Linked DNA regions of Congzhengia minquanensis. The protein of the gene in region 2 interacts with the protein of the main gene of each other region in a pairwise test. Links are inferred from orthologs where the notes say so. Each region holds a gene or a part of one and is shown on either strand. Other genes may lie near its edges.

The links.
Region 1: the proteins of leuS (region 2) and ligA interact in binary tests that used the Escherichia coli proteins (3 or more experiments, as listed by UniProt). The link is inferred for Congzhengia minquanensis from one-to-one orthologs.

Annotation. Positions count from the first base shown.
Region 1 is NZ_JACRSU010000002.1:264,530-270,060, forward strand. What follows is about bases 2,610-5,531. They hold ligA (NAD-dependent DNA ligase LigA), read left to right. Parts: upstream 2,610-3,037; coding sequence 3,038-5,026; downstream 5,027-5,531. Other genes in these bases: putP (sodium/proline symporter PutP), read right to left, coding at 2,610-2,809; H8698_RS06320 (DUF6056 family protein), read right to left, coding at 5,068-5,531. In the rest of the region: H8698_RS06305 (NAD(P)-dependent malic enzyme), read right to left, coding at 9-1,181; more of putP, read right to left, coding at 1,250-2,609. UniProt on the Escherichia coli protein: DNA ligase that catalyzes the formation of phosphodiester linkages between 5'-phosphoryl and 3'-hydroxyl groups in double-stranded DNA using NAD as a coenzyme and as the energy source for the reaction.
Region 2 is NZ_JACRSU010000001.1:996,196-1,004,506, forward strand. The notes cover bases 1-3,092. They hold leuS (leucine--tRNA ligase), read left to right. Parts: upstream 1-386; coding sequence 387-2,798; downstream 2,799-3,092. Other genes in these bases: yqeK (bis(5'-nucleosyl)-tetraphosphatase (symmetrical) YqeK), read left to right, coding at 1-367; H8698_RS04780 (GH39 family glycosyl hydrolase), read right to left, coding at 2,838-3,092. In the rest of the region: more of H8698_RS04780, read right to left, coding at 3,093-4,163; H8698_RS04785 (rhamnogalacturonan acetylesterase), read left to right, coding at 4,373-7,048; H8698_RS04790 (Ppx/GppA phosphatase family protein), read left to right, coding at 7,058-7,936; H8698_RS04795 (GerMN domain-containing protein), read left to right, coding at 8,104-8,311.

The DNA.
Region 1 (5,531 bases), on a different replicon or contig from region 2:
TTTTTATGCTAAATTCTTGCCGCGCCGCTTAACCTTGCGGCTTTTGCCACAGCTTCTGCCACAGTTTTCCCCACACGGGGATCAAACGCCTTCGGCAAAATATATTCTGCGCAGAGCTCCCCGTCTGACACTAAGCCGGCAATGGCATAGGAAGACGCCATTTTCATTTCTTCATTAATATCTGACGCGCGGACATCTAACGCTCCCCTGAAAATTCCGGGAAAGGCCAGCACATTGTTAATCTGGTTAGGAAAGTCAGACCGGCCTGTTCCCACCACGGCTGCGCCAGCGGCCAGTGCCTTGTCTGGCATAATTTCCGGCACGGGGTTTGCCATAGGGAACACAATGGGCTTGTCCGCCATTTTTTGAATCATTTCTTCGGTTACAATGTTAGGTGCGGAAACACCGATAAACACATCAGCTCCGCAAAGCGCGTCGGCCAGCGTACCCATTTGCTTTTCACGGTTGGTTCTTTTGCTCATTTCTTTGTGCGCGTCGTTTAACCCATCCATTCCCTCGCACAAAATGCCAAACCGGTCGCACATTACAAGATGTTTCACGCCCAGCCGAAGCAGATGGTTTGCAATGGCAGTTCCCGCAGAACCGGCGCCGTTAATTACCAGCTTAATTTCGTCCATCTTTTTTCCAACCACTTTTAATGCGTTTATCAGTGCCGCGGCCACCACAATGGCCGTGCCGTGCTGGTCATCGTGAAATACTGGAATGTCACACCGTTCCTTGAGCTTCTGTTCAATTTCAAAGCACCTGGGCGCCGCAATGTCTTCTAAATTAATACCGCCGAAACTGCCGGAAATGTTATAAATGGTTTCTACAATTTCATCTACGTCCTGTGTTTTAATACAAAGGGGAAATGCGTCTACGTCAGCAAACTCTTTAAACAGCACACATTTTCCCTCCATAACGGGCATGCCTGCCTCCGGTCCAATGTCGCCCAGGCCTAAAACCGCTGAACCGTCGGTTATCACCGCAACCAAATTCCAGCGGCGGGTCAGTTCATACGACTTGCTTACATCCGCTTGAATCGCCAGGCACGGTTCCGCCACCCCGGGCGTATAGGCCGTGGATAACTGCTGACTATTTTTCACCTCTGTCCTTGAAACTACTTCAATTTTGCCTTTCCATTCAAAGTGCTTATCCAGTGCTTGTTTTTTTACATCCATTCTAGTTTTTCTCCTTATATGCGCGCATACGCTCCGGCAGAACCGCCGGAGCGCAATGTAATTTTTTTTTACTTATTTAGCCGAACCTCTTCAAAATCTTTCACAACCTCGTCTGACGGCGCCTTGGTTAAAAGCGACACAACAACAATGCAAAGGCTTGAGAAAATAAACGCCGGAAGCAGTTCATAAATGGCGAAAATACCGCCGGCCATCGGCGCAATCACTAACTTCCACAAAAACACCATGGCTCCGCCGCCGACCATGCCCGCCACAGCGCCAGCGCTGTTAATGCGTTTCCAGAAGAGCGAGAACACCACCAGCGGGCCAAATGTCGCACCAAAGCCCGCCCATGCAAAGGACACAATGCTGAAAATAACACTGTTTTCGTCTAAGGCAATGACAATTGCAATCAACGTGATAATAACCAACGTAATTCTTGAAACATTCATAACCTGTTTGTCGGTTGCGTTCTTTTTAAACAAACCGCTGTAAATATTTCGCGCCAGAGCCGACGATGCAATTAACAAATAGGAGTCGGACGAGCTCATGGTTGCCGCCAGAATTCCCGCCATGGCAAAACCTGCTAAAAGCGGCGGCAGCAAATTGGTTGACATTAAAATAAACACATTTTCAGCCGAGCTCTTTGTAAGCAAATCCGTAGGATACAGCGTACGCCCGATTAAACCGATTACAACAGCGGCAATCAGGGAAATAACGCACCAGATGATTGCAATTCTTCTGGACATTTTCAGCTCGTTTTCCTTGCGGATTGCCATAAAGCGCAGCAGTACTTGAGGCATGCCGAAATATCCCAGCCCCCACGCTAAAGCCGATGCAATTGTCAGCGCGCTGTAGGTTGCCCTTGGGCCAAACACAGGTGCGCCTGCCTGCACAGCCTGAACACCGCTTTCATTTAAAGCAGGGGTTGCCGTGCCAAAAAATTCTAAAAATCCCGGAATATTCTTTGAGTTTTCCAAAACCGCGTTAAAACCGCCGGCGCTTGCCGTGCCGACAGCTAAAACTGCCACTAAGGCAATAATCATGATTATGCCCTGCAAAAAGTCCGACACGCTCTCAGCTAAAAATCCCCCCAGGAATGTGTAGAACAAAACAAATACCGCGCCTAAAATCATCATCCAAATGTAAGATGTTTGAAACAGCGTGGAAAACAGCTTGCCGCAGGTAACCAGACAGCTTGCCGCATAAACCGTGAAAAAGATTAAGATAAACAGGGCAGAAATCGCCATGATAATGCCCTTCTTTTCTTTAAACCTGTTGGAGAAAAACTCAGGAAGCGTAATCGCCCCAACTTTAACGCTGTAACGCCTGAGCCTTTTTGAAATGATGAGCCAGTTTAAATATGTACCAACAGCAAGGCCGATTGCCGTCCAAACAGCGTCAGCCAGGCCACACCAATATGCAACGCCGGGAAGCCCCATCAAAAGCCAGCCGCTCATGTCGGAAGCCTCCGCGCTCATGGCTGCAACCCACGGGCTTAAGCCCCTGCCGCCTAAAAAGTAGTTTTCAGAATTTTCGTTTGCTTTCTTGGCATAATAAACACCAATCAAGACAATGACCGCCATGTAACAGCACATGGCAATCAAAATTTGAATTCTGTCTGATGTCATGTTAACCCCTCCAATTTTATTTTCCCCCGCATTAACCTAAAACGGGGCGCATAATATGTAAATTATACCATAAACTGACAGGTGTTGTGAATATTTTATGTAAAATCTATGTAAAATAAATATGAACATTTTGTAAACTTCAATCATTTATAATAAAATTTTGCTGCGTCTTGCTTTTTTTTCGCGGGTGGGATATAATAGAAATATGCTATGAAAAGGAGTAAACAAATGGAAAACGCCGAGAAACGAATGAAAGAGCTTACGGAGCTTTTAACATACCATTCCCACAAATATTATGTGGAGGACAGTCCTGAAATTTCTGATTATGAATATGACATGCTGCTGCGGGAACTGAAGGACCTGGAGGGAAAATATCCCCACTTAAAAGACCCCGCCTCCCCCACTGTCCGGGTTATCGGCAGCGTAATCGAGGGCTTTGAAAGCGTCACTCACGAGGTGCCCATGCTCAGTTTGAACGATGCGTTTTCAAAAGAAGAAATTTTAGAGTTTGACAAACGTGTACGGGAGGCTGTTCCGGGAAAAATTGAATATGTGACGGAATATAAAATTGATGGTCTGTCCGTTTCTTTAGAGTATGAAAACGGCTTGTTCGTCCGCGGTTCCACCCGGGGCGACGGCCTTGTGGGAGAAGATGTAACGGAGAACTTAAAAACCGTAAACTCCATTCCGCTGCGGTTAAAAGAAGCTGTGCCATATTTAGAGGTGCGGGGCGAGGTGTTTATGCCCAAAGCCACCTTTGACAAATTGAACGACGAAAAACAGGCAAAGGGCGAACCATTGTTTGCAAATCCCCGAAACGCCGCGGCTGGGTCTTTAAGACAGTTAGACTCCTCCATTGCAAGAGAGCGCGGATTGGACATTTTTGTGTTTAACATTCAGCGCGAGGAGGGGTTAAACATCGCCACTCATCACGAGGGACTATTAAAACTCAAACAGCTGGGGTTTAAAACCGTTTATCAAAACAACGTGTCGAATTCGATTGAAGGTGCGTTTGCCCAGGTGGAAAAAATCGGCGCCCTGCGGGACGACCTGCCCTTTGAGATTGACGGTGCGGTAATTAAAGTAAACGACCTTCGCACCCGGGAGCTTTTAGGCGCCACGTCGAAATGCCCCCGCTGGGCGGTTGCGTTTAAGTTCCCCGCAGAGACGAAAAAAACAAAACTGCTGGACATTGTCGTACAGGTGGGCCGAACGGGAAAAATCACGCCCAACGCAGTTCTTGAGCCTGTTCGGGTAGCAGGCAGCGTAGTGAGCCGCACTACCCTTCATAATTTGGACTTTATCCGCGAGCGGGACATTTTAATTGGTGATAACGTCTATGTGCGCAAGGCCGGAGACATTATTCCGGAAATTGTCGGCGTTGAAAAAAAAGACCGTACAGGGAACGAGATTCCCTTTGAAATGCCAGCTGTCTGTCCGGAATGCGGCGCGCCGGTTGTGCGCGTTGAGGGTGAAGCCGCCCACAAATGCACCGGAGACAGCTGTCCCGCACAGCTGCTCAGGCGGCTGATGCACTTTGCCTCCCGGGACGCTATGGACATCGAGGGTTTAGGCCCTGCCATACTGGAAAAACTTTTAGACGTTGGCCACATCAAATCGGCAGCCGACCTTTATGAGCTCTCTAAAGAGGATATCGCCGCCCTGGAAAAAATGGGTGACAAAAGCGCGGAAAACTTGATTTCCGCCATTGAAAAAAGCAAGCAAAATGACCTTTACCGGCTATTGTTTGCGCTGGGCATTCAGTTAAACGGCTTGAAGTCCTCCAAAACCATTGCAGCGCACTTCCGGACTATGGAAAATATTATGGAAGCAAGCGAGGAGGAACTGACCGCTATTCCTGACATTGGCGAAAAAACCGCTGCAAATATTTGCGACTTTTTCAGCCGTCCGGAGAACAAGGAGCTGATTTTGCGGCTGAAAGCCCTGGGGGTAAACCAGACTTCCTTTGCGCCTGAGCCGAAAACAGACAGCGCATGCGCAGGCAAAAAGTTTGTTATTACCGGAAAGTTTGAAGGCTTTAGCCGGGGCGACATTGTTCAAATAATTGAGGATAACGGCGGAACCGCCGCAGGAAGCGTATCGAAAAAGACAGACTATGTCATCGCCGGGGAGGATGCGGGCAGTAAGCTTGCCAAGGCGCAAGAACTGAACATTCCTGTTCTAACGATAGAGGAATTGCTCAGCATGACGAAATGAATGCCGCAACGACGGGCGCCGCAATTTGCGGCGCCCGATTTTTATTTTATGGTGAGATTTAAGTGAAAAAGCCTGTTTGCATCTGATACAGAAATTTTCAAATCACTGTCCACAATTCTTACAGGGTCGGACAATTTTTGCGACCGTCCGCCAACATAAGACGTCAAAACAGAACGTGCGCCGTAGTGAAAACGGTAAAGCTCACCGCGGTGCCGGATTTCAGAAGTTTCATAGCGCCATGCGTGGGGCTCGTTTAAATATTCCGCCAGCCGTTCAAAAGAAATGTAATAATCATCATACCGCCGAATTACCTTATCTGTCACCACCGCATTCTGCCCGTCAACCGCCGTATAATACTGCTTCTCAACGGCATATGACTGCACCTCGTCATCAATGCCAAACTCCGCAAGATAATCGTGGCCAAAATTGTTGTCTACCGGTACGCCGCCCTGAAAATAAAATTCGTCAGGAACCGATTGAAGCGCAAGGGAGCCGCCATCGTAAC
Region 2 (8,311 bases):
GAAACCACTGGATGCATTTGAAAAAGCAAAAAAGGCTGTGAAGGTGTTAGACGCAAAAAAAGCCAACGACATTGCGCTTTTAAAGGTCAGCGACCTAACAATTTTGGCGGACTATTTTGTAATCTGCTCGGCAAATTCCACAACCCAGGTGCGCGCTTTGGCCGACAGCATTGAAGAAGAATTTGAAAAGGTTGGGATAATCCCGCTGTCCCGGGAGGGCAAGCAGGGGCTGAACTGGATTTTATTGGACTACGGCGATTTTATTCTTCACATCTTCTATCAGGAAACCCGGGAGTTTTACGGTTTGGAAAAGCTGTGGGACGACGCGGAAAAGATGGATGTTGATAAAATTATAAACGAATTATGAAATAATTTGGAGGCTCTAAATGGACTATAATTTTAAAGAAATTGAAAAAAAGTGGCAGGATAAATGGTATTCGGAAAATACCTTTGCCGCAAAAAACGACTTTACGCTTCCGAAGTTCTACGCCCTGGTGGAATTTCCCTACCCTTCCGGTCAGGGCCTGCACGTGGGACATCCCCGAAGCTACACCGCCTTAGACATTGTGGCGCGAAAAAAACGCATGGAGGGCTTTAATGTGCTCTACCCCATGGGGTGGGATGCTTTTGGCCTGCCTACGGAAAACTACGCGATAAAGAACAAAATCCACCCTGCAATTGTTACAAAAAATAACATAGAAAACTTTAAACGCCAGCTGAAAAGCATTGGGTTTTCGTTTGACTGGTCGAGAGAAATCTCCACCACCGACGAAGCATACTACAAATGGACCCAGTGGATTTTTCTGCAGTTGTTTAAAAAAGGCCTGGCTTATAAGCAGGAAATGCCCATTAACTGGTGCACCAGCTGCAAGGTTGGCCTGGCAAACGAAGAAGTTGTTAACGGCGTTTGCGAGCGCTGCGGCAGCGAGGTTGTGCAGCGGAACAAATCGCAGTGGATGCTGAAAATTACCGACTATGCCCAAAGGCTAATTGACGATTTAGAAGGCCTTGACTACATAGAAAAGGTGAAAACCCAGCAAAAAAACTGGATTGGCCGCTCTGAGGGTGCAGAATTGGATTTTCAAATTGACGGCACCGACGACGCCATCCGCGTTTACACCACCCGGGCCGACACGCTGTTCGGCGCAACCTATATGGTGCTTTCGCCGGAACACAAAATCATTGAAAAATATGCGGACAAACTGCAAAATATTGACGAAGTGCGCGCATACCAAAAAGAGGCCGCAAGAAAGTCAGAATTTGAGCGCACTGAGCTGACAAAAGAAAAAACCGGCGTAAAGCTTTGCGGAATTACAGCAATTAACCCGGTAAACAATGAAAAAATTCCGGTGTTCATCTCCGATTATGTGTTAACCAGCTACGGAACCGGCGCCATTATGGCGGTTCCCGCCCACGACGACCGCGACTGGGAATTTGCCAAAAAGTTTGGCCTGCCCATTGTGGAAGTGGTTGCCGGCGGCGAGGACGTGCAAAGCAAAGCCTACACCGACACCTACAGCGGCAAAATGGTGAACTCTGGCTTTTTAAACGGCTTAGAGGTGAAAGACGCCATTCGTAAAATGATTGACTTTTTAGAGGAAAAGGGTATTGGAAAACGGAAAGTCAACTACAAGCTGCGCGACTGGGTGTTCTCGCGCCAGCGGTATTGGGGCGAACCCATTCCCCTGGTTCACTGCGACAAATGCGGCTGGGTTCCGCTGCCGGAAGACCAGCTGCCGCTGACCCTTCCTGAAACCGACAACTTTGAACCCGGTGAAAACGGCGAATCGCCTTTGGCAAAAATGACCGACTGGGTAAATACGACCTGTCCGCACTGCGGCGGCCCCGCCGTGCGCGAAACAGACACCATGCCCCAGTGGGCAGGTTCCTCGTGGTACTTTTTACGCTACATCGACCCCAAATGCGACACCGCCCTGGCCGCCAAAGAAAAGCTGGACTATTGGCTGCCGGTGGACTGGTATAACGGCGGCATGGAGCACACCACGCTTCACCTGTTATATTCCCGGTTCTGGCACAAATTTTTGTATGACATTGGCGTTGTTTCTACGCCGGAACCGTATAGAAAGCGCACCTCCCACGGCATGATTTTGGGCGAAAACGGCGAAAAGATGTCTAAATCCCGCGGGAACGTTGTAAATCCGGACGACATGGTAGCAGAATTCGGCGCAGACACCTTTAGAACGTATGAAATGTTTATCGGCGCGTTTGACCAGTCTACCCCCTGGTCGATTAACGGCGTTAAGGGATGCTACCGTTTTATTGAGCGCGTGTGGAATTTACAGACAATTGTAACAGACGAAGAGGGCTTAAGTCCCGACTTAGAAAAGGCGTTCCACAAAACCATCAAAAAGGTGTCGGAAGATTTCGACAAAATGAAGTTTAACACCGCGATTGCAGCTTTAATGGCGCTGATTAACGAGATTTATAAAAAGGGCAGCATTACCCGGGGTGAATTGAAAATTTATATTACGCTCTTAAACCCCGCCGCTCCCCACCTGACGGAGGAAATGTGGGTAAACGCCGGATTTAGCGGCTTTCTGCACGACACAAAATGGCCGGAATTTGACGAAGCAAAAACAAAGGACGATACGGTTGAAATTGTTGCGCAGATTAACGGCAAGGTGAAAGACAAAATTGTGATTTCCGCAGACCTTTCCCGGGAGGAAATGGAAAAGGCCGCGCTGGAAAACGATAAAATTAAAGAGCTTGTCAGCGGCAAAACCATTGTTAAAGTGATTTGTGTGCCCAAAAAGCTTGTAAATATTGTTGTAAAATAAATTAAAAACCGCACGGGGAAATTCCCGTGCGGTTTTTATTTACTGAGTGAGAAAAAGAATGGAATTGGGTTTTAGGTGAAACACCGCTTCATTGCCGTTTAATTCCGTTATACCCGTCTTCTCAAAATCATGCCCGTCGTCCAACAAAAATGTATCAAACCCGCCTTTGCCGCCGGACGTGTGGACGGTAACTGCTTGATTTTCAGCGTTTCCGTCCTGGGGATAGTAGCAAATCACTGCGGCACACTTGCCGTCTTTTCCTCTTGCTGCAACGGTATAAAGTTCGCCTAAATCACTGTCCGCCTGAACCTGCGTGCCCATTTTTGAAAGCTTTGAAAAAATGAAAAACGGATAGTAGCCTTTCAGCGGACGGTAGGTGTAAAAATCAAATAAGCCGTTAAATGCACAAGGCCTCGCGTCATAATACATCATCATATCAATGGTGCTATTTTGTCCCAGGCACATGCTGGCCTGGGTAAACGCCGCGCCGCGCATGGAAATAATCATTTCAATGCTGTGAATGAACTGGTCCGTCCACCCCTCCACATAATTCCACTCATTTAAAATGCTTTCGGTTGTTTCATATCCTGCCCGGTTGAGCTTTTCGCGGATTACGTTTGCCATTTCGATAATGCGTTTCGGATCGGTTGTGTAAATGTGCCAGGAAAAAAAGTCTAAAGGAACGCGGCCGCCGTTTTTAGTTAAAGAGGCCAAAAATCCGTCCAGCCATTTGCCCGTTTGTCCCGCCAGCGCAGGGCCGCCGATTTTAAGGTGCGGAAACCGTGATTTTAAGTGGCGCGCCGCAACCGCATAAAACGTATAAAACTCCGCCGCCGTGCCGCCCCAGGTGCGCTTGTTGTCTGAGTCATCTGGGTCTAAATCCGGCTCGTTCCAAATTTCCCAATAGTCAATGTCCCAATGAAAGCCGTCTGCCCAGCCCTCGTTATAGTGCTTGATAATGTGTTCGCATATAACCGCCCACTTCTGGAAATCCTTTGGCGGCAGCGTGCCATATTTTTTGCTCCAGTGTTCAATTTTGCTGCCCAGACGATAAAAAATTTTCGTTCCCGCGTCTAAAGTTGTTTTTAAATATTCGTCTGTTAAGACAAAATCATAAGAATCAGGATTTTCAGGGTCACTGACGAAATCGGGAAAAACGGCACTGATGTCTACTGCATGTTCGCCGCCGTAGCTGCTGCAAAAAGATGCATCATGGTTCCGGGCATAGGGAATGTTTGCTGCGGAATACGCATCAAAATTTCCCCTTGTCTGGTCCGATTTTGCTTTGATTGGCCCGTTGTTCACCGCGTGCATGGGCTTGATTGCGCCGATTTCTTTTGTGAAGTCTATGGTAACCTCTGGCATATACAATACTCCTTTACACCATTTTTCTTTTATTATAGCACCCGCTTTCTCCATGTCAACGAAAAAAATAACGAAAACTTTTCGTTTGTCTCCTTCATGGCAAAAACTGTCCTTTTTGCGGCTCAAAACAGCAAAATATGTAGTTGAATCTCCGCTTTCTATCCGGTATAATAAAGATATTCAATATCAATATGAAAGGCGGTTTTTTTATGAATTTAAAATTTAAAAAACCAGCAGTGTTGCTTTTGGCGTTTGTGTTTTCTGCCATTTCTCTTTGCACCGTTGGGTTTGCAGAGGGCGGTTCCTATCGGGAGTTATTTTCGGGTACGGCCGAACAGAACAATTTTTTATTTGCACCTTTTAACCAGACAGGAGCAACGGTTGACGGCGAGAAAACATCCAACACCTCCGGTGACAAGGCTTTTGGCATAGGCGATTCTTATTATCAAATGGAAATGCATGCCGGTTATCGGGACGGCATGGTAATGACCTTTGACAACAAGTCGGAAAGTCTGCAGGACACAAGCGCAGGCGCTGGTTATACTGCGGAGGTAGCTTTTGATTTTCGGCCGGACAGAACAACGGATAAACCAACCAAAATCCGCCTTTATCCCGCCGATAAATCCGGAACGGTTCATTTGGGCAACAGAATTGTGCATCTCACATTTATTACCCAGCCTGACGGTGCTACCAAACTCACGGTTTATGACCGGTCCGGCTCCGCGATTTTGGGCGAGGTGAACCTTTCTGACGTTTTAGGCGACTATACGAAAAACCCGGAGCATTTCTTCCGTATCCGCGCCGTTTTCAATCCCACAGATGCTTCCGGCAGCCTTACACGGTCGTTCAAACTGTTTGTGGACGGAAAGCTGTGTTTAGATACCACATATGTGGATAACGCAAAGGAATGGCGGATTGCTGGATTTGGTATTCAGAGCGAAGCAGAATATTTTGGCGATTTGGACAACCTGACCATGTGCGACTATATTGGCCAGCGGACAGACGCAGACGGAACGGAACATATCAATGACGACAGGGCGGTTTCGGCTATCCGATGCGCTTCCATCCTTTTGTCAGGTGCCGCAGAAGAAAATGAACTTACACAAAAATTGCGCACGGCCATTTCCGAAGCAAAAGAAGCGTATCAAAGCATGACAGTTCAAGACGACTGCGACAAGCTGGCCGAAACGCTGGAGGAAGAAATGAAGACCTATTCCAATGAAGATATTTTAAGGAACCTTGTATTTTCCGACTTTACGGACGAAGATGCAGAAATGATTACAAAAGATCTTTCTCTGCCGGCAAATTACATGCCCGCAACTGGCGGTGTGTTCGACTGCTCTTTTCTTTCCGACAAACCTGAAATCATAGCAAGAACGGGCGAAGTTACCCGTCCTAAATATAACGAAACCGTGACGCTTACAGCAAAGCTCACAAGAGACACCGACGGCGCCGCCCTTGAAAAGAAATTCACTGTGCGGGTTTTGGCAGACGGTGATGTAACCCCGCTGGGAACAATTGCAGGTGATAAAACCGTTCCTCTGCCCACAGGCGGCAAACGAATCTTGTTCGGCGGAATTGCAGAGGGAGACGCTTCCGTTTCCATTTCATTCGGCGGAGCAAACACGGTTACGGTGGAAAATGCAGGAGAATTTTCTGTCATTGCGAATTTACAGACCGAAGAGCTGATTCTTTATTCCGCGGGAACTGTGCTGGAAACGAAATTGCTTGAGGGCGATTTGCAGGCCCTTTCTATTTCCGGCGGTACGGTGAATAACAGCGTTCTGATAAAAACCGACAACTATGGCTACACCGTGAAAAACCTGTTGTTTGCAACAAGCGACGGTCAGCCCAGAAGCATTCCCGTATCCGGCGGAACGGTAACGGGGGCGGAGATTGTTTGCAAAGACGATACCATTGAAAGCGCCGAAGTTCTTGCAGCAGTGTATGACAACGGCGTTTTATACGACACCAAAGCGGCGTCTATTACCAAAAGTGCAGGATATAATGAAACCTTTACATTAGAGTTTGGCGCTTCTTTGCCTGAAAATATTGAAACTGCCGTGGTTAAGCTGTTCTTTTTAAATTCCTTAGCCAGCTTAAAGCCAATTGCACCAGAATTCTCTTATGTGGTATCGGAGGAAGTGAACTTCAATCCTGTCATTTATGTGGCGGGAGATTCCACCGCGTGTAACTACAGCGACAGCTTTTTTCCGCAAACAGGCTGGGGGCAGGCCTTAGGCGGCTATTTCGACCAATCGAAGGTCACGGTGTCCAACCATGCCATGGGCGGCAGAAGCTCCAAAAGCTTCATTGACGAGGGCCGCTTAGACACTATTTTCTCCGCCATTAAACCGGGTGATTATCTGCTCATTCAGTTTGGCCACAACGACCAAAAGGACGGCGACCTGCATACCGACGCGGACACAACCTATAAAACCTATATGACAAAATACGTTGAGGGCGCTAAAGAACGCGGCGCAATTCCGATTATTCTCACCTCGGTTACACGACGGATTTATAACAATGGTATTTATGACAACGGAAATAGTCTGGGTAAGTATCCGCAGGCCGCAAGAGAGCTGGCGGCAGACTTAAGTGTGCCGTTGATTGACATGTTCAATTTCTCTGTGGATTTGGTAAACACCCTTGGCGAGGAGGACTCAAAGGACATTTTCCTGTTTATCAACCCCAACGATCCGCGGTTTACCGGCGACGAACGGTTTACCCAATCCCGCTATAACAAAAATGAAGCCACGGAAGATAACTCTCATTTTCAATATTACGGTGCAGAAGTGCTGGCAGGCTTTGTAGCCCAGGAACTGGATAACTTAAATTTGTCCCTTTCCCCGTATTACAGGCCCTACACGCCGGTGAAACCTTAAGGAGGAACCATGCGGTACGCAGTTGCAGACACAGGCTCTAACACCATTCGTCTTGGTGTTTACGACGATGAAAACGGACAGCTGAAACAACTATGCAACACGGCGGTTTTTGCCAACCTGGCAGGATTTATTCACGACGGAGTCTTAACGCCGGATGGGATTTGCGCCGCAGAGGCGGCAATAAAAAAACATCAGGAAACAGCGGCAGAATTTGGCTGCCAGCTAAACGTGTTTGCCACGGCAGCAATTCGCAACGCGAAAAACACGGAAGAAATTTGTAAAGAAATAAAAATGCGCACCGGCGCAGCGGTAGACGTATTAACCGGCGAAGAGGAAGCGCTGTTCAGCTTTGCCGGCGCGGCGGAGGATTTTCCCTGTGCAGACGGCGTAATGGCAGACGTCGGCGGCGGAAGCAGCGAGGTGATTGTGTTTTCAAACAAACAACCGATCTCTACGCTGTCTGTTCCGTGGGGATCGTTAAAAGCCTACAAAGCCTTTGTCAGCGGTTCTCTTCCAACCGAAGAGGAAATTTGCGCAATTCAGGAAGCAATAGCAAAAGCTTTCGCCGCCCAGCCAAGATTTTGCGGCGTTGTGCGGCAAAACTTGTGTATTGTGGGCGGCGGCGTGAGGGCATCCACAAAATTGGCGAAGATTTTTCTTAACGAAACAGCACTTACTGTTAATGCCGTAAACAAAATGCTAAAAATGATAACGGAAAACCCGGAGCATTCCAAAAATGTGATTGACCAAACCACGCCAAAACGTGCGCTAACCATTGCCCCCGCCATGGCGATTTATTCTGCGGTAGGCGCACAGTTTGCCTCAGAGCAGATTTTCGTGTCGGACAAAGGGATCAAAGAGGGGTATATTTTAAAAAAATTGTTATAACTGGGACGTTTCTTAAAAAACAAATTAGCCGCTCTTTGTCTTAAAGAAACGAATTCTATCGCATTGTGTATGCTAATTTTAATATTAATGTTATTGTTTTTTAATATATTGATAGTATAATTACAATAAGGATAGTATGAAAAGTTTTGGCAAAGAAGGTTGATACAATGAAACGGTGCATATTATTAATCCATGTGCTGCTGCTCACATGCGTCTTGGTTTTGACAGGCTGCAGCAAAACAGAAGCACCTCAGGCGCAGACAAGCGAATCTAAAATTTCAGCCGGCGTGTACTATATCAGCGAAAGCGGTTCAGACCTTATTGCAGAAAAGACAGAAATTCCCGACACCTCCAGAAAAGGACAGTTAAAATATT